Regions from separate parts of the Nocardiopsis sp. iso_40 genome, predicted to be linked through region 1. Evidence: predicted binding sites of a transcription regulator. Region 1 holds the regulator's gene; the other holds the start of a gene.
What was found. Region 1 encodes HrcA, which represses chaperone genes, less so after heat shock. Its sites were predicted from a motif close to TTGGCACTCTCNNNNNGAGAGTGCCAA; they were not measured.
Positions count from the first base shown of each region.

Region 1 (9,389 bases):
CAACGCTCCGCCGGCCTGGTCGGCATGGTGATCCCCGAACTGGAGAACCCGGTCTTCCCGATGTTCGCCCAGGCGGCCGAGGGCGCCCTGGCCCAGCGCGGGTACACACCTGTGCTGTGCACCCAGACCCCGGGCGGGATATCGGAGGACGAGTACGTCGAACTGCTCCTGGAGCGCAACGTCTCCGGCATCATGTTCGTCTCCGGCAAACACGCCGACACCACGGCCTCACACGAGCGCTACCAGGCCCTGGTCTCCCGCCGCCTGCCGATCGTGCTGGTCAACGGCTACGCCGACTCGATCCCCGCGGCGTTCATCTCCGCCGACGACCGCGAGGCCGGACGCCTGGCCGTCAACCACCTGGTCGCCCTCGGCCACACCCGTATCGGATTCACCAGCGGCCCCGAACGCTACGTGCCGGTCCGCCGCAAGCTCCAGGGTTTCCACCAGGCCCTGGACGAGCACGGCCTCGACGGCGACGGACTCGTGGAACTCTCCCTGTTCGGTGTCGAGGGCGGCCACGCCGCCGCGAGCCGTCTCATCGAACGCGGCGTCACCGCCATGGTCTGCGGCTCCGACATCATGGCCCTGGGCGCCATCCGCGCCGCCCGCCAGCGCGGCCTGCGCGTCCCCCAGGACTTCTCCGTGGTCGGCTACGACGACTCCCAGCTGATCGCCTTCACCGACCCGCCCCTGACCACCGTCCGCCAGCCCGTGAACGCGATGGCCATGGCCGCCGTGCGCGCCCTGTGCGACGAGATCGCCGGACACCCCGTCTCGCACGCCGAGTACGTCTTCAACCCCGAACTGGTCGTCCGCGGCTCCACCGCCGCCGCCCCGGCCTCCCCTGTCCCCGAACCCGCCCCCGAGGCCCGGGTGGACGCCCCCCTGCGCCGCGACCCCCAGAACGCCGCCCCCGGACTCTGACCACGGCCCGGGCCGGGGCACGCCGTCGCGTCGGCGACACTGGAGGCATGCCATCCGTAGCCCTTGACGGTGAACCCGTGCCCCGGACCGGGGACCTCCCCGAACCCTCGCTCGCCCAGCTCGGGGAGCGGCCGCTCGGGTTCTACGTCCACGTGCCCTTCTGCGTCACCCGCTGCGGCTACTGCGACTTCAACACCTACACCGCCGACGAACTGGTCTCCCGGGACGGCACCGCCACGGCCTCACGTGAGACCTACGCGGGCCAGGCGGCGGCCGAGGTCGAGCTGGCCGACCGGGTCCTGACCGGCGACCGCCCCCGGGTCAGCACCGTCTTCGTCGGCGGCGGCACGCCCACACTGCTCCCACCCGAGGACCTCGGCCGGATCGTCGGCGAGATCCGCGACCGCTTCGGCTTCGCGCCCGGTGCCGAGCTCACCACCGAGGCCAACCCCGAGACGGTCGACCCCGACTACCTGGCCCGCCTGCGCGCGGCCGGGTTCACCAGGGTGTCCTTCGGCATGCAGAGCGCGCGGCCCCACGTCCTGCGGACCCTGGAACGCGGACACACCCCGGGGCGCCCCGAACAGTGCGTGAGGTGGGCGCGCCAGGCGGGGTTCGAGCACGTCAACCTCGACCTCATCTACGGGACCCCCGGTGAGAGCGACGAGGACTGGGCGGCCTCCCTGGAAGCCGCGATCGGGGCCGGGCCCGACCACGTCTCCGCCTACTCCCTGATCGTGGAGGAGGGCACCCGGCTGGCGGCCCGCGTCCGGAGGGGAGAGCTCACCGAACCCGACGACGACACCATGGCCGACCGCTACCTCATGGCCGACGAGGCGCTCGCCGGGGCCGGCTACACCCCCTACGAGGTGTCCAACTGGGCCCGCAGCCCCGAGGGCCGCAGCGCGCACAACATGCTCTACTGGAACGGCGGTCACTGGTGGGGCGTCGGTCCGGGCGCGCACAGCCACGTCGGCGGGACCCGCTGGTGGAACGTCAAGCACCCGGCCGCCTACGCCGCCCGTCTGGCCGCCGGGGACAGCCCGGCCCAGGCCCGGGAGGTACTCACCGCGGCCGAGCGCCGCTTCGAGCGCGTCCTGCTGGAACTGCGCGTGGACGGGGGCTGCCCGCTGGACCTGTTGGACGCCCGGGGGCTCGCCGCCGCCGAACGCCTGGTCGGTGAGGGCCTCCTGGACGCCGGGGCGCACGCCGGGGGGCGCGCGGCGCTGACCCGGCGCGGACGCCTGCTCGCCGACGCCGTGGTCCGCGACCTCACCTGAGCGCCGGGGTGCGGTCGGGGCCCGCACACGGCGAAGGGGCCCGGGGGCAGTTCATTCTGCCCCCGGGCCCCTTCCGTCACACGCCGGGTCCTACTTGACCCAGCTGACGTTGAACGGGTAGCGGTACCACTCGCCCTTGTTGGCCGCCATCGCACCCAGGATGCCGAAGATGATCGCGCACACCCAGACCGCCAACTGCAGGAGCGCGCCGATGAGGACGATGTACAGCACGATCGAGACGATGTAGCCGATCAGCAGCAGGAGCTGGAAGTTCAGCGCCTGCGCGGCCTGGTCGCGGATGAACGGCGACTCGTCCTTCTTGATCAGGTACAGCACCAGCGGTCCGAGGAAGCCGGTCAGGATGCCGAGCAGGTGGGTGAGCAGACCCATCGTCCGCTCGTCCTGGTTCGGCTGCCCCGTGACGGCGGAGGAGTCACCGACGCCGGGGCCGGGCGCGTAGCCGCCGTGCTGGCCGGGGTAGCCGCCCTGGCCGGGAGGGACGCCGTAGCCTCCGGGCTGCCCGGGCTGCGGCTGCCCGTAGCCGCCCTGGCCGGGGTAGCCGCCCTGCTGCGGGCCTCCCGGGGGCGGCGGGTAGCCGCCGGGCTGCTGGCCGGAGTCGTACGGGCCGGGCTGGCCGCCCGCCGGGGGCGGGTAGCCGCCGGACGGCCCCTGGCCGGGCTGGCCGCCCTGACCGTAGGGGTCCTCCGGGTTCGGACTGTTCGGATAGGACATGACGATTCCTCGGTGTTGGGGGACTTGGTTCTACTTCAGGAGCCGGATACTCGCCGGATAGCGGTACCACGTTCCCTTGTTCGCTCCTGATGCTCCTATGACGCCGAAGACGATGGAAAGGATCCATACGAGGGCGATGAGCAGGTAACCGATCCAGGAGAGGCTAGGAAAGAAGATACCCAGGCCGAAGAAGACCACGCCAGCGAACACGTAGGGGATCAGCATCGTGATCTGGAAGTTCGCCGCCTCGGAGGCGTGGTGGCGGACGAACGGGGACTGGTTGCGCTTGGCAAAGTAGATCGCCAGCGGCGGGAGCCAGCCGATGCAGGCGATGACGAAACCGGACAGGTGGGCCAGCATCGCGACCAGGACGTCGTTGCCCCCGTCCCGGGCGGCCTGCTGCGGCTGCCCGTAGGCCCCGGGTTGGTAGGGCTGCTGCGGGGGCTGGCCGGGCTGTCCCGGCTGTTGCGGCCCGAAGCCCGGCTGGCCGTAGGGCTGCTGCGCGTACTGCTGCCCGTAGGGCGGCTGGCCGCCGGTGGGCTGTCCGTAGCCGGGCTGGGTGCCGCCGGGGTGGCCGTAGGGCTGTTGCGGAGGCTGGCCGGGCTGTCCCGGCTGCGGCCCGTAACCCGGCTGGCCGTGGGGCTGCTGGGGCGGCTGGCCGTAGGGCTGCTGCGCGTACTGCTGCCCGTAGGGCGGCTGGTCGCCGGTGGGCTGTCCGTAGCCGGGCTGCGCGCCGCTGGACTGGCCGTAGGGCTGCTGCGGAGGCTGAGCGGGCTGCCCCGGCTGCTGGGACTGCTGCCCGTAACCCGGCTGGGGCTGCGGCCCCGGCTCCTGCGGCGGTTGCTGCCCCTGATCGTCGTCAGGGGACGGGGGGTTGGGCGGGGTCTCGCTCATGCTCTTCCTCGGCTCCGCTGTTGATGGGCGTGTGCTTGTGCTGCCCGGTCCACCGGGCCGTACCGACGACCGCGGAGGGCCGGAGGCCGGTGCTGTCCGGCGGAACCGGACCACCCTGGTCCGAGGCCCCGGCAGACGAAGCGGCGGGGCCAATCCTAGTGTTGCGGAGGGTGGGGGCCCGTGACGAAGTCGATGAGCTCCTCGACCCGCCCCAGCAACGACGGTTCGAGGTCTCCGTAGCCGCGGACCGAGCCCAGGATCCGGCGCCAGGCCTCACCCGTCTCCATCCGCCAGCCGAGGGCGTCCACGACCCCCTCCTTCCAGGGGAGGCCGCGCGGTACCTCGGGCCACGCCGTGATCCCCACCGCACCCGGACGCACCGCCTGCCACACGTCCACGAAGGGGTGCCCGACCACGAGCACGTCCCCGCCCCGCACCCGGTCCGCGATCCGGCTCTCCTTGGAACCCGGCACCAGGTGGTCCACCAGGACCCCCAGCCGGCGCCCCGGTCCCGGGGAGAACTCCTCCACCACCGCGGGAAGGTCGTCGACCCCCTCCAGGAACTCGACGGCCACACCCTCCACGCGCAGGTCGTGGCCCCAGACCTTCTCGACCAGTTCGGCGTCGTGCGCGCCCTCCACGTAGATCCGGCTCTCCCGGGCGGTGCGCGCCCGCGCGCCGGTCACAGCGATCGAGCCGGAGGCGCTGCGCAGCGGCCCCCCGGGCGCGGTGGCCGGGCGCACCAGCGTCACCGGCTCCCCGTCCACCAGGAAGGCGGCCGGGCCCAGGTCGAACACGCGGCGGCGGCCGCCCCGGTCCTCCAGGGTCACCGCGGCCTTGTCCCAGGACACCACGGCCCCGCAGAAACTCTCGTCGGCGTCCTCCACGACGAGGTCGCGGCTGAGGGGTATCTCGCGTACCGCGCCCCTCCTCGGACGCCGCCAGTCTCCCGCCAGAACGTCGCGGCCGTAGCGGCCGTTTCCCTTGGTAGCCACGGTGGTGCAGTCTACTGGCGAAAGGGGTGCGAACCCCCGTGGCCGGGTGGCGCACGCCGCCGCCCGTCAGGGAAGAGGAACCGGCCCCCGGCACGTTACTACCGACGGGTAGCAGTACGGGTTTGCGGTCGGGCATAGAATTAGCACTAAAGACCTTGGAGTGCCAGGAGGTGGCGAGTTGCTGGACGAGCGCAAGCTCGCGGTCCTGCGTGCCGTCGTAGAGGACTTCGTCAACACCAACGAACCGGTGGGTTCCCGGGCGCTGGCGGACCGGCACCCCCTCGGGGTCTCCCCGGCGACCATCCGCAACGACATGGTCGCCCTGGAGGAGGACGGGTACATCGCCCAGCCGCACACCAGTGCGGGGCGTGTGCCCACGGACAAGGGGTACCGGCTCTTCGTCGACCGGCTCTCCTCGGTCAAACCGCTCTCGGCGGCCGAGCGGCGCGCCATCGAGTCCTTCCTCGGCGGTGCCGTGGACCTCGATGAGATCGTCGCCCGCACGGTACGGCTGCTCGCGCAGCTCACCCGGCAGGTGGCGATCGTCCAGTACCCGTCGCTGACCCGGTCCTCGGTCCAGCACGTGGAACTCGTACCGCTCGGCGGCCAGCGCATCATGATGGTCGTCATCACCAACACCGGACGGGTCGAACAGCGCGTCATCGACGGGCTGGGATCGGTCAGCGAGAGCGTCGTCGACGACCTGCGCGCCATGCTCAACCGCGCCATCGCCGGAAAACACCTCGGCGACGTACCGGACGCGGTGGAGGACCTGCCCGCGCAGGTGGCCCCGGAGGACCGCCCGGTCGCGGTCGCGGTCCTGTCGGTTCTGCTGGAGAGCCTCGTCGAACGTCGCGAGGAGAAGATCGTCCTGGCGGGCACCGCCAACCTCGCGGCCGTCGACTTCGCAGCCAGCCTGCGTGACGTGCTCGAAGCACTGGAAGAGAACATGGTCCTCATCCGTTTGCTGGGTGAGGCGAAGGATCCCTCTATGCTCACCGTGCGCATCGGCGCGGAGAACTTCCACGAGGGCCTTCGGTCCACCTCCATCGTGTCGGCCGACTACGGTGTGGGAAACCAGTCGCTGGCCAAGATCGGTGTGGTGGGACCCACCCGTATGGACTACCCAGGGACAATGGGCGCCGTCCGTGCGGTGGCTCGGTATGTCGGACAGATTTTGGCAGGACAGTAACTCAGTGGCCAGAGACTATTACCAGGTTCTCGGGGTGCGTCGCGACGCGTCCAAGGACGAGATCAAAAAGGCGTACCGGCGGCTCGCGCGCGAGCTCCACCCGGACATCAACCCGGACCCCGCCACCCAGGATCGCTTCAAGGAGGTGACCCAGGCCTACGAGGTCCTCTCCGACGAGAGCAAGCGTCGGATGTTCGACATGGGTCACGACCCCTTCGCCCCCGGCGGCGGAGGAGGCGGTGGTGCCGGAGGGTTCGGCGGCGCGGGCGGATTCGCCTTCGACGACATCATGAACGCCTTCTTCGGCGGTGGTCAGCCCGGCGGCCGGGGGCCCCGGGAGAGGGTTCGGCGCGGACGCAGCATCAAGATCCGCATCGAACTCGACCTCGTCGAGACCGCCTTCGGTGTCAGCAAGGAGATCACCTTCCCGACCGCCATCCTGTGCGAGACCTGCCAGGGTGAGGGCACGGCGGCCGGTTCGCACCGGACCACCTGCGAGATGTGCCACGGCCAGGGCGAGGTGTCCCAGGTCACGCGTTCCTTCCTGGGGCAGGTCATGACCTCGCGCCCCTGCCCGCAGTGCTCGGGCCAGGGCTCGGTCATCACCAACCCCTGCGGCGACTGCGCGGGCGAGGGCCGGGTGCGCGAGAAGGTCACCCGCACCGTCAAGATCCCCGCCGGGGTCGACGACGGCACCCGCATCCAGCTCGCGGGCGAGGGAGAGGTCGGTCCCAACGGCGGACCGCGCGGCGACATCATCCTCGAAGTCGTACAGAAGGCCCACCCGACCTTCGAGCGCCGCGGCGACGACCTGCACTGCACCATCACCGTGCCGATGACGGCGGCGGCGCTCGGCGCATCTTTCTCCTTCGACACCCTTGACGGCACCGAGAACATCGACCTGCGTCCGGGCACCAACTCGGGCCACGTCATCACGCTGCCGGGCAAGGGCGTCACCCACCTCGACGGCGGCGGCCGGGGCGACCTGCGCATCCGTGTGGACGTGGAGACCCCGAGCAGGCTGGACGAGGAGCAGGAGGCCCTGCTGCGCAAGTTCGCGGAGCTGCGCGGAGAGGACCAGAACCCGGGCCGGTTCAGCCCCGGGCACGGCGGTTTCTTCTCCAAGATCCGCGATGCCTTCGGAGCCAAGTGACCCCGCCGGTCTTCCTGGCCGACACCGCGGAGCTGGCGGGTGACCGGATCCGGCTGGCGGGCCCCGAGGGCCGCCACGCGGTGGCGGTCCGGCGGATCCAGGCGGGCGAGACCGTCGACCTGTCCGACGGCCTCGGCCTGCGCGTGCGCTGCGAGGTGGCCGAGGTCGTCGGCCGGGACACCCTCGTGTGCCGTGCCGTCCAGCGCCGGAGCGAACCCGAGCCGCAGCCGCGGATCACCGTGGTGCAGGCCCTGCCCAAACGGGACAGGGGCGAACTCGCGGTCGAGATGATGACCGAGGCCGGGGTCGACGCCGTCGTCCCCTGGGCCGCCGAGCGCTGTGTCACCCAGTGGAGGGGCGAACGGGGGGCCAAGGCCCTGGCCAAGTGGCGGGCGAGCGCCCGGGAGGCGGCCAAACAGGCCCGCCGCGCGCGGATGCCCGAGGTCGCCGAACCGGCGGACCGCAAGGGTGTGGCCGCGCTGCTCGCCGGGGCCGACCTGGCGGTGGTCCTGCACGAGGAGGGTGCTCGGCGCCTGTCCGAGCTGTCCCTCCCGGAGGCTGCCGACGGGGCGGGGATCGTCCTGGTCGTCGGCCCCGAGGGCGGGATCTCCGACGCCGAACTGGCCGCCTTCGACGAGGCCGGGGCGGTCCGGTCCCTGCTGGGCCCGTCGGTTCTGCGCACCTCCACCGCCGGAGTGGCCGCCCTGTCGGTGCTCCAGGCCAGGACCGGACGCTGGTGAGACGGGAACCGGTCACGCCGGACCCGGCACCCCGGTACCGGTCACCACTCCAGGGGCGGTAACGAGCCCCACCACGACGTCGAAGGGCCCGCGGGAGATTCTCCCGCGGGCCCTTCGACGTCGTTCTGCGTCGCCTCGCCGGGCCGGGTCAAGGCCGACCGGCGCCGGGGCGACGCGGGTCAGTCGGAGCTGACGCTGCTCTCCTCCGCCTCACCGCTGTCGTTGGTTTCCCCGCCGTTGCCGGAGCCGCTGCCGGGCTCCTCCTCACCGCTGCCGGGGTCCTCCTCGTCCTCGCCGGGCTCCTTCGGAGTCTCGGTGGGTTTCTCGGTCGGTTCCTCGGTGGGATCGCAGCCCGGGGACTCGGGCTGCTTCTCGTCCCGCTCGTCCCCGCTCTCGCTGTCGGTGGCGGTCGGGGTGACCTCGTCCTCGGGCGGGCAGGAGGAAGTCGACTCCTGGCCCTCCTCCTCGGCGGAGGCCTCGTCCTCGGGGCTCGGGGAGCTCTCGGCGGGCCGCCCGGGCTCCTTCTCCGGCTTGCTGGTGCCGCTGGCGGAGTCCGTGGTCGGGGCGGGGGGCGTGGTGCTGCCGGCGTCCTCCTGGCTGGGCTCCGGCGGGGTCCCCGCACGGTCGGCGCCGGCCGGGACGATCTCCAGGACCTGGTCGCGTACATGGGGGTTCGCGATGATCACCGAGGCGGCGATCAGAGTGGCCGCCGCCACCGCCGCCGCGGGACGGAGCCACGGCAGCCTGAACCAGGCCGCGCCGCGTTGGCGCTCGGTTCGTTCACGGATGAGGTGGAGACCCTCACCGGAGGGCGCGACCTCGTCGGCCTCGGCTCTGAGTATCTGACGGAGCTGGTCCTCGAACTCCGTCTCGTTCCGGTCGTTGGGGCTGCTCATGACGTCTGCTCCAGTACAGAGCGGAGGGCGGAGATGCCGCGTGACGTGTGGCTTTTGACCGCGCCTCGGCTGATGCCCATGGCGTCCGCGATCTGTGCCTCGGACAGGTCACCGTAGTACCGGAGCACGATTGCCTCTCGCTGACGGGTGGGTAGCTTGCGCAGGGCCGCGATGACGGCCTCGCGTTCCAGAAGGTTCATGGCCCCGTGCTCGGCGCTGGGCGCGTCGGGCAGGGCCTTGGGGGCGTGCTTCTCCACGACCGCCCTGTGGCGCAGTACCGACCTGGCCTTGTTCACCACCGCCTGCCGGAGGTAGGAGAGGGCCTTGTTCGGGTCCCGGAGGCGACGCCAGGCCCCGTGCATGGCCACAAAGGCGTCCTGGACGACTTCCTCGGCGGTCGCGTGGTCCCGGACCAGCAGGGCGGCAAGCCGAACGAGTGGACGGTAGTGCTCCCGGTAGAGCTCCGTCACCGCGTGGTCAGCGTCCCACTCGACCGAGAGCGGCGCCGTGGCGGCACCAGCCACCAAGGTTTCTGTGGTCACATCAGTTCGACGCACACCCTTGTCGCGGGGTTTACGAA
Region 1 covers NZ_CM149666.1:4,305,231-4,314,619, reverse strand. Annotated here, with positions in the region: gene AC0VYD_RS18820 (LacI family DNA-binding transcriptional regulator) at 1-927, shown strand, start outside; gene hemW (radical SAM family heme chaperone HemW) at 975-2,207, shown strand; gene AC0VYD_RS18810 (DUF4870 domain-containing protein) at 2,298-2,939, opposite strand; gene AC0VYD_RS18805 (DUF4870 domain-containing protein) at 2,970-3,299, opposite strand; gene AC0VYD_RS18800 (DUF3097 domain-containing protein) at 3,989-4,828, opposite strand; gene hrcA (heat-inducible transcriptional repressor HrcA) at 5,007-6,020, shown strand; gene dnaJ (molecular chaperone DnaJ) at 6,025-7,173, shown strand; gene AC0VYD_RS18785 (16S rRNA (uracil(1498)-N(3))-methyltransferase) at 7,170-7,913, shown strand; gene AC0VYD_RS18780 (hypothetical protein) at 8,093-8,809, opposite strand; gene AC0VYD_RS18775 (SigE family RNA polymerase sigma factor) at 8,806-9,336, opposite strand.

Region 2 (9,389 bases), 2.6 Mb from region 1:
CTGATCACCCTGGCCTCCCGGGTGGGGCACCGGGTGTACGTCACCAGCCGCAGCGAGGCCAAGCGGGCCGGCGCCCTGGAGCTGGGCGCGTACGCGGCTCTCCCTTCCGGTGAGCGGCTGCCCGAACGGGTGGACGCGGTCTTCGACTCGGTCGGACAGGCCACCTGGAAGCACTCGATCCGCTCGCTCAAGCCGGGCGGTGCCGTCGTCACCTGCGGCGCGACCAGCGGCGACGCCCCTCCGGCCGAGCTCACCCGGGTGTTCTTCCTCCAGCTCCGGGTGCTGGGCTCCACCATGGGCACCAGGGAGGAGCTGGCGGCGCTGGCCGAGATGTGCGTGCGCACCGGGATCCGCCCCCGGATCGACCGGGTCCTGCCGTTGAGGGACGCACGGGAGGGCTTTCGCGCGATGGCCGACGGAGAGCTGTTCGGCAAGGTCGTCCTGACCCCCTGACCCGCGTTCGGACAGCGGGAGGGGCCCGGAGCGTTCGCTGCTCCGGGCCCCTCCTCAACCTGACGGGACGGTCGGCGGGTGTTTACTCGTCGTCGTCATCGTCGTCGCGGCGGCGCTTCTTCTTGCCCTCCCGGCCCGGGCGCAGCAGCGCCTCGGCCAGGGCGAGCACCGTCTCCTCCAGGGAGGAGAACCGCTTGGTGATGTCGTCGTGCGAGTTCTCCACCGCCTCGGTGACGGTCTCCTCGAACTCGTGGCGGTCCGGGCGCTGCTTCAGCTCGCGGATGACCGGCTCCACCGCGGAGGTGACGTGCGAGTCGATCTCGTCGAGCTTGCCGGAGTGGTCCAGCAGCGGGCGGTCCACCAGTTCGGTGAGGCGGCGGTGCAGCTCGCTGACCTCCAGGGTCTGCGGCAGCTGGTTGAGGCGCTGGTTGAGCGCCTCGAGGCGGTCGTCGATGGCCTCCATCCGGCCGTCGACCCCCTCGAAGTGGCCGCTGACGCCCTCGAACTGCCCCTCGACCCCGTTGACCCGGCCGTCGATCCCGTCCAGGCGGCCGTTGAGGCCGTCCAGGCGGCCGTCCACCCGGTCGATCTTGCCCTCGACGCTCTCGAAGCTTCCCTCGAAGTGGCCCTCGAAGGTGTCGAACCGGTCGGTGAGGCGGCCGAGCTCGTGGTCGACCTTGCCGGTGATCTGCGACAGGTGGTTGTCCACCTTGCCGTTGAGCCCTTCGCGGTGCCGCTCCAGCCGCTCGTCGAGCGCGCTCCGGTGGGTCTCCACCTGCTCGGTGAGGGCCTCGGTCAGGGTCTGGTGCCGCTCCTCGGCCTCGGCGGCCAGCCTGGCGTTGTCCTCGGTGACGAAGGTGCGCAGCTCGGCGAGGTCCGCGGCGACCTTCTCGGCGTCCTCGGCGATCCGGGCGGAGAGGGCCTCGGTGCGCTCGGCCACCGAGTCGCGCAGGCCCTCGGCGGTGGCCTCGGCGTGCTCACGGGTCTCGGTGCGGCCCAGCTCGATCTGCTCGTCGAGCTCGGACAGGCGCTGGCGCAGGTGCGAACGCAGGTCGTTCAGGGAGCTGTCGTGGTTCTCCCGCAGCTTGGCGAGCGAACCGGTGACGTCGGCGACGGCCGCGGTGGCCTCGGCGTGGTTCTCCTCGGCCTGGGTGTTCAGGTGGCCGAAGCCCTCGGCGACCTTGTCGGCGAGGGCTTCGTGGCGCTCCTCGGCGGTGGCGGCGAGGGACTTCAGGTCCGAGGCGAGGACCTCGTGGCGCTCCTCCGCGGTGGTGGTGACGGCCTTCAGGTCCGAGGTGAGGGCTTCGTGGCGCTCACCGGAAGCGGTGGCGAGGGCGCCCAGTTCCTCGGCCAGGGCCGTGGTGCGCTCGCCCAGCTCGCCGGTGTTCTCCTGGAGCTTGCCGAGCAGCGTCTCGTGCTGTTCGGCGGTGCGCTCCTCGAAGAACCCGCGCAGTTCGGCCGTGCGCTCGTCGAGGGAGGAGGTGAGCTTCTCACCGAGGCCGGTGCTGGCGGTGTCGAGGGCCTCCCGGCTCTCCCGGACGGCAGTGGCGAGGGTCTCGCGGCTCTGCTCGATCGCCTCGGCCAGTTCGTCCTTGCCCTCGGACAGGGAGGTGCGGACCGTGGTGGTCAGCTCCTCGTGGCGTTCGCCCAGGGTGGTGTCGAGGGCGGACAACGAGGCTTCGATCTGTTCGGCCCGGCCGTTGAGGCTCTCCAGGGCCGCGTCCAGGGCGTCCAGCCGGGTTCCGACGGTCTCGCTCAGCGCGTTGACGCGCTCACCGACCTCCGCGACCTGCTCGGCGGTTCGGTTGCCGGTCTCGGACATGCGCTGGAGACGGGTGAGGGCGGTGTCGAGGTGCCCGGCGACGCGGTGGGTGTCCGCCCGCAGGGACGGCATGTCCGACAGGGGCTTGACCTGCTGTCCGACGACCTCTATGTGTTCGGCGAGGGCTTCGGCCCACTCCGGCGGGCGCGCGAGGAAGTCGTCGATCCGGCCGTCGACCGCGGTGATCGACTCGGCCAGGGAGGTGAGTTCCCGTTCGCGCAGTTCGCGAAGCAGCCACTCCATCCCCTCGAGGCGCTGGCGCATCTCCTCGCTGACGGCGCCCTGGGACTTCTGCTCGGAGACGTGCTCCTGGGCGGCCTGGGAGAGCAGGTCACGCATCCGGTCGGAGACACCGGCCTGACCTCCCCCGTTGAGGAAGTTGTGATTGGTCTGTTCCACCGAGGTGCTCCTTATGGTTCTGGCGCTCCCGTCCGCGTCCGGCCCGTCGCACGGGGGCCGTGCCGGGAGGACGGGTTCTCGATGGTCCCCGGGTGGGCGTCGTTCCGCGCCAGTTGTGCCCCACTGTGATTGAAGTGTGACTGTACGTACACACGGGGGGCGTGGGCCGAGTGCGAGCCGAACCGCGGGGCGGATCAAACAAGCACGGCCTTCCGGGTGAACCCATGAGAAGGGAAAGAATTCAGCGGCGCCAGTTTAACGACATCACCCCGTGTAACCCCAGGGGTTCGCGAAAGATATGGGTGTGGGAGATAACGATACGGTCTGCGCGCCGTGTCCGGAACGCCGTTCGGGAGGGCCGAACCCCGCTCCCCGGGGCCGGATCAGCTTCCCGAGGGCTCCGTGACCTCGCGGCACAGCAGGTAGAAGGGCCTTTCCCCGATTCGGGTGAGAACGATCGTCACCGATTCCGGACCGGAGGCGCGCAGGTCGCGGCGGAGTTTCTCGGTGTCCACCGCCGAACCGCGTTTCTTGATCGTTACCGTTCCGGCACGGTGGGCCCGAACGGAGGAGCGGAGCCGCTTCAGCGAGAACGGCGCGAACTCCACGACCTCCAGCAGTCGCCACAGAGGTGAGGGCTCCGCCCGGTCCGAGGTGAAGTAGGCGATGCGCTCGTCCAGCAGGGCGCCGTCCACCCGCGCGGCGGCCTCCGCCACCAGGTGGGAGCGGACCACGGCCGGATCCGGGTCGTACAGGTAGCGCCGGGCCGCGGCGACGGGCGCGGGCCCCAGGTCCGGGTCCGCGTCCAGGTGCGCGACCGAGCCCTCGCGGGCCAACAGGCCGGAGCGCTCGTGCAGCACCGTCGCTCGGCGGCCGGGTCCCCGGGCCAGGGTCCCGAACCACAGCGCGGTCTCCTTCAGTTCCCCGTCCACCGAGATCCACTCGGCCGAGGCCGTCTCGGGCAGCGCCTCGTGCGGGATGCCCGGAGCCGCCTTCAGGCAGGCCGCCTCCGCCCCCTCCGCCAGCCGGGTGGCCACGTCCCACGGCGGGGAGTAGGCGGCGGGGTCGAAGACCCGGCCCCGCCCGCCGCGCCGGGCCGGGTCGCAGAACAGGAGCGGATAGTCGCCGGGGGCGACCCCGTTCACGTCGCCCTCGCGGACCCGGGCGTGTCCGGCCAGGCCCAGCGCCTCGATGTTGGCGCGGGCCACAGCCACGGTCAGCGGGTCGGCGTCCACGCCCTCCACCGGAACGCCACGTCCGGCCAGGGCGAGCAGGTCGGCGCCGATCCCGCAGCACAGGTCGCCCGAGGCCGCACCGCCCCCCACGGAGTCGGGCAGGCTCCGGGCGGTCCGCTCGGCCCGGTACTCGGCGACGGTCCGGCGGGTGGACTGCTCCAGGCCGTTCGGGGTGAAGAACATTCGCCCGGCGTTCTCCCCGAATTTGGCCCGGCCCCGAGCGCGCAGACCAACCTGGGTCATGACCGCGTTGACCAGCTCCGACACCGGCAGGTCCGGGTCGAGTGCGGCCACCTTCGGATCCTGGCGCAGCCGGGAGGCGGCCGTCAGCGGGTCCCGGGCGGCGGCCGCCGGGTCCACCCCCGCCAGGACCTCCCGCCCCGCGTCGGTGAGCAGCGCCGAGAAGGCGGGCACGCGCATGGATCCTCCTGCTGTGGGCACGACGGTGTGGCGGGCCGTCCCCGTGGCCAGGGCCCCCGCCACATTTCCATTCTGGCACTCTCGGGGGTAGAGTGCTAAATGCGACGAGGCCGGTCTGGCACCCGCGACGACAGGCCGCCGCGGTCGCCCCTTTTACGCAGTCTGTCCGTGCACTCGCATGGGCCGACGATCAGTACACCGAGACTTTGAAGGGGGAGGTCACACAGTGTCGACCGCCACCAAGACCGTGCTGAAGCCGCTCGAGGACCGCGTCGTGGTCAAGACCCTGGAGGCTGAGCAGACCACCGCCTCCGGTCTGGTCATCCCGGACACCGCCAAGGAGAAGCCCCAGGAGGGCGAGGTCCTGGCCGTGGGTCCCGGTCGTCTCGACGACAACGGCAAGCGCGTTGCCCTCGACGTGAACATCGGTGACGTCGTTCTCTACAGCAAGTACGGCGGCACCGAGGTCAAGTACGACGGCCAGGAGTACCTGGTGCTCTCCGCCCGCGACCTCCTCGCGGTCGTCGAGAAGTAGTTCTCGGCCAAGAGCCATCAGGCGTAGAGCCATCTGCATCCCGCACCGGTCGGCCCTCGAAGCCGGGCGGGGCGGGATGTTCGTTTTTGACCCGAACGGTTAGAGGAAGCACTCACACATGCCGAAGATCCTGGAGTTCGAGGACGACGCCCGCCGCGCCCTCGAGCGGGGCGTCAACCGCCTCGCCGACGCCGTCAAGGTGACGCTCGGCCCGCGCGGCCGCAACGTCGTCATCGACAAGAAGTTCGGTGCCCCCACCATCACGAACGACGGTGTGACCGTCGCCCGTGAGATCGAGCTGGACGAGCCCTACGAGAACCTGGGCGCGCAGCTGGTCAAGGAGGTCGCCACCAAGACCAACGACGCCGCCGGCGACGGCACCACCACCGCCACCGTGCTGGCCCAGGCGCTGGTGCGCGAGGGCATCCGCAGCGTGGCCGCGGGCGCGTCCCCGATGGCCATGAAGAAGGGCATCGACGCCGCGGCCGCCAAGGTCTCCGAGATCCTGCTCAGCCGCGCCGTGCCGATCAAGGAGCGCGAGGACATCGCCTACGTGGCGACCAACTCCGCCCAGGACGCCCAGATCGGCGACCTGATCGCCGAGGCCTTCGACAAGGTCGGCAAGGACGGCGTCATCACGGTGGAGGAGGCCCCGACCTTCGGTCTGGACCTCGACTTCACCGAGGGCATGCAGTTCGACAAGGGTTACGTCTCCCCGTACTTCGTCACGGACGCGGACCGCCAGGAGGCGGTCCTGGAGGACGCCCTGATCCTGATCAGCCAGGGCAAGATCGGCAACCTGAACGAGCTGCTGCCGCTGCTCGAGGAGGTCGTGCAGAGCAAGAAGCCGCTGCTGATCATCGCCGAGGACGTCGAGGGCGACGCCCTGGGCGCCCTGGTGCTCAACAAGATGCGCGGCACGCTCAACGTCGCCGCGGTCAAGGCTCCCGGCTTCGGCGAGCGCCGCAAGGCCATGCTCCAGGACATCGCTGTGCTGACCGGCGGCCAGGTCATCTCCGAGGAGGTCGGGCTGACCCTGGAGAACGCCGACCTCTCCGTGCTGGGCAGCGCACGCCGGATCACCGTCACCAAGGACACCACCACCGTCGTGGACGGCGGCGGCCAGCAGTCCGAGGTGGACGACCGGGTCCGCCAGATCCGCAACGAGATCGAGGCCAGCGACTCCGACTGGGACCGCGAGAAGCTCCAGGAGCGTCTGGCCAAGCTCGCGGGCGGCGTCTCGGTGCTGAGCGTCGGCGCGGCCACCGAGGTCGAGCTCAAGGAGAAGAAGCACCGCCTCGAGGACGCCATCTCGGCGACCCGCGCGGCCATCGAGGAGGGCATCGTCGCCGGTGGCGGCGCCTCCCTGGTGCACGCTTCGACCGCCCTGGGCGACCTCGGCATGACCGGCGACGAGGCCACCGGTGTGGCGATCGTCCGCCGCGCGCTGGTCGAGCCGGCCCGGTGGATCGCGGAGAACGCGGGTGCTGAGGGCTACGTGGTCACCCACCGCGTCTCCGAGATGGAGGTCGGCCACGGCTTCAACGCCGCCACCGGCGCCTACGGCGACCTGGCGGCCGAGGGCATCATCGACCCGGTCAAGGTCTCCCGCTCCGCCGTCCAGAACGCCGCCTCGATCGCGGGCATGCTGCTGACCACCGAGGTGCTGGTCGCGGACAAGCCCGAAGAGGACGAGGACGACGGCCACGGCCACGCCCACTAGGGTTCGGCCGTACCCGGTCCGGGGGCGGGGCGCGTCGGCGTCCCGCCCCCGTCCACTACCACGGGAGTGGCGTTTCACACCCGCACCTTTGTGCCAGTTTCGGGCTATTTTCCCAAAATGTAACCATTCTGTAGTTGCTGATTGGAGTGGTTGGGTCCCCAACTGCGGGCATCATTCGTTACGTGACGGATACAGGCGCCCGGGGGGGCGTTACCGCGCAGCGGCCAGGTGCGCCCGCGGGGCGCGAGGAGACCGACCCCGCTACGCGCGAGACGGGGTTGAACCATCTGGGATCACTCGCCGTCCAGGGGGACGACGGGGCCCTGGACTCGTTGCTGCGCGAGGTCAGACCCATGGTGGTCCGCTACTGCCGTACCCGCCTGGCCCGGGTGTCGGGGCTGGCGCACTACTCGGACGACGTGGCGCAGGAAGTGTGCATCGCCCTGCTCACGGCGATCCCCCGCTACCAGGACCGGGGCAGGCCCTTCGCCGCCCTCGTGTTCGGCATCGCCGCGCACAAGGTCGCGGACACCCTGCGGGTCGCGGGCCGGGTGGAGACGGTCCCCACCGACACCGTTCCCGAGCCGCAGGACGACGGCCCGGGGCCCGAGGAGTCGGCGGTGCGCGTGGTCGAGGCGCAGCGGGCCAGAGCACTCCTCGACGAACTACCCGAACAGCAGCGCAGGCTGCTGGTCATGCGGGTCATCACAGGACTTACAGCAGACGAGACGGGACATCTCCTTGGTATGTCGGCAGGAGCGGTACGGGTTGCCCAGCACCGAGCTATTGCTCGGCTTCGGAAGGTGGCCCTGGCGAACCGCCTCCTCCCTTGAGCACGGCGCCGCGTCCCGCCCGGGCCGCCGCCCCTGCCCCAACCGGCCCCGGACCCGCGGCTACTGCCGCTACCCCCGGTGGTCCTCCTGGCGGTGACCCGCCCCGGGGCCGCGTGACGGGGCGGGGCCGCGAACCCGTGGCCTTGATCACTTCGTGATCGAGGTGACCGGGCGAACATCCCATTCCATCTGGCCGGTGCCGGACGACAACCTAGGATGAGACGACACGCGGGGGCGATCCGCGAAGGTGTTGCCGGGAACAGCGGAGGTTGTGTCATGGGCCAGGACCACAGCGACTACGGGGACAAACTGCTCCCGCCGGGGCTGACTTACGACGACGTGCTGTTGGTACCGGCCTACTCCGACCTCCAGCCGGGCGAGGTCGACACCACCACCAAGCTCTCCCGCAACATCTCCCTCAGCATCCCGCTGCTCTCCGCCGCGATGGACACCGTCACCGAGGCCCGCATGGCCGTGGCGATGGCCCGCCAGGGCGGCGCGGGCGTCCTGCACCGCAACCTCTCGGCCCAGGACCAGGCCGCCCAGATCGACCTGGTGAAGCGTTCCGAGGCGGGCATGGTCACCGACCCGGTCACCTGTCACCCCGAGGACGACCTCGCCGAGGTGGAGCGCCTGTGCGCCCACTACCGCATCTCCGGTGTCCCGGTCACCGACGCCCAGGGCGGTCTGGTCGGCATCGTCACCAACCGCGACATGCGCTTCGAGAGCGACCGCTCCCGGCTGGTGCGCGACGTCATGACCACCGAGAACCTGGTCACCGCCCCGGTCGGGGTCAGCCGCGGACAGGCCTTCGAGCTGCTGCGCAGGCACAAGGTCGAGAAGCTGCCCCTGGTCGACGGCCAGAACCGCCTGCGCGGCCTGATCACGGTCAAGGACTTCATCAAGAGCGAGCAGTTCCCCGACGCCACCAAGGACGCCGACGGCCGCCTGGTCGTCGGCGGCGCGGTCGGCGTGGGCACCGAGGCCGAGGAGCGCGCCAAGCAGCTCATCGACGCCGGGGTGGACTTCATCGTCGTCGACACCGCGCACGGCCACTCCGCCGGGCTCGCCGACATGATCGCCAAGCTCAAGGCCAACTCCCGCGCCGACATCGTCGCGGGCAACGTCGCCACCCGGGCCGGAGCGCAGCTGCTCATCGACGCCGGCGCCGACGCCGTCAAGGTCGGTGTGGGCCCCGGCTCGATCTGCACCACCCGCGTCGTCGCCGGTGTGGGCGCCCCCCAGCTCACCGCCATCCTGGAGGCGGGCAGGGCCTGCGGCCCCGCGGGCGTCCCGCTGATCGCCGACGGCGGCCTCCAGTACTCCGGTGAGATCGCCAAGGCCATCGTGGCGGGCGCCAGCACCGTCATGCTCGGCAGCCTCCTCGCCGGTGTCGAGGAGAGCCCGGGCGAGCTGATCTTCATCAACGGCAAGCAGTTCAAGGCCTACCGCGGCATGGGCTCGCTGGGCGCGATGCGCGGCCGGTCCTTCTCCAAGGACCGCTACGCCCAGGCCGAGGTCTCCTCCGAGGACAAACTCGTCCCCGAGGGCATCGAGGGCCAGGTGCCGTTCCGTGGTCCGCTCTCCGCCGTGGCCCACCAGCTGGTCGGCGGCCTGCACCAGTCGATGTGGTACGCGGGCAGCCGGACCGTCCCCGAACTCCGGGAGCGCGGTCAGCTGATGCGGATCACCAGCGCCGGTCTGCGGGAGAGCCACCCGCACGACATCAAGATGACGGTGGAAGCGCCGAACTACAACGCGCGCTAGACGCCGTCGGACCGCCCTCTGCGCGGGGTTGACCGCGGGCCGATAGACTCGCGTCCGCGGTCATGCGCCGGTCGACCGACCGGCGCCGCACGTCAGAGGGGAATCGAAGAGTTGGCTCAGGTGGAGATCGGGCTGGGCAAGAACGGGCGTCGTGCCTACGAACTCGATGAGATCGGGATCGTGCCCGCCCGGCGGACCCGCG
Region 2 covers NZ_CM149666.1:852,963-862,351, forward strand. Annotated here, with positions in the region: gene AC0VYD_RS03750 (zinc-binding dehydrogenase) at 1-453, shown strand, start outside; gene AC0VYD_RS03755 (coiled-coil domain-containing protein) at 536-2,674, opposite strand; gene AC0VYD_RS03760 (THUMP-like domain-containing protein) at 3,058-4,329, opposite strand; gene groES (co-chaperone GroES) at 4,556-4,864, shown strand; gene groL (chaperonin GroEL) at 4,983-6,587, shown strand; gene AC0VYD_RS03775 (sigma-70 family RNA polymerase sigma factor) at 6,770-7,420, shown strand; gene guaB (IMP dehydrogenase) at 7,697-9,187, shown strand; gene AC0VYD_RS03785 (GuaB3 family IMP dehydrogenase-related protein) at 9,308-9,389, shown strand, end outside.
Region 2: a site for HrcA is predicted at 4,402-4,428, ahead of groES (co-chaperone GroES). Genes of this name have one in related genera too.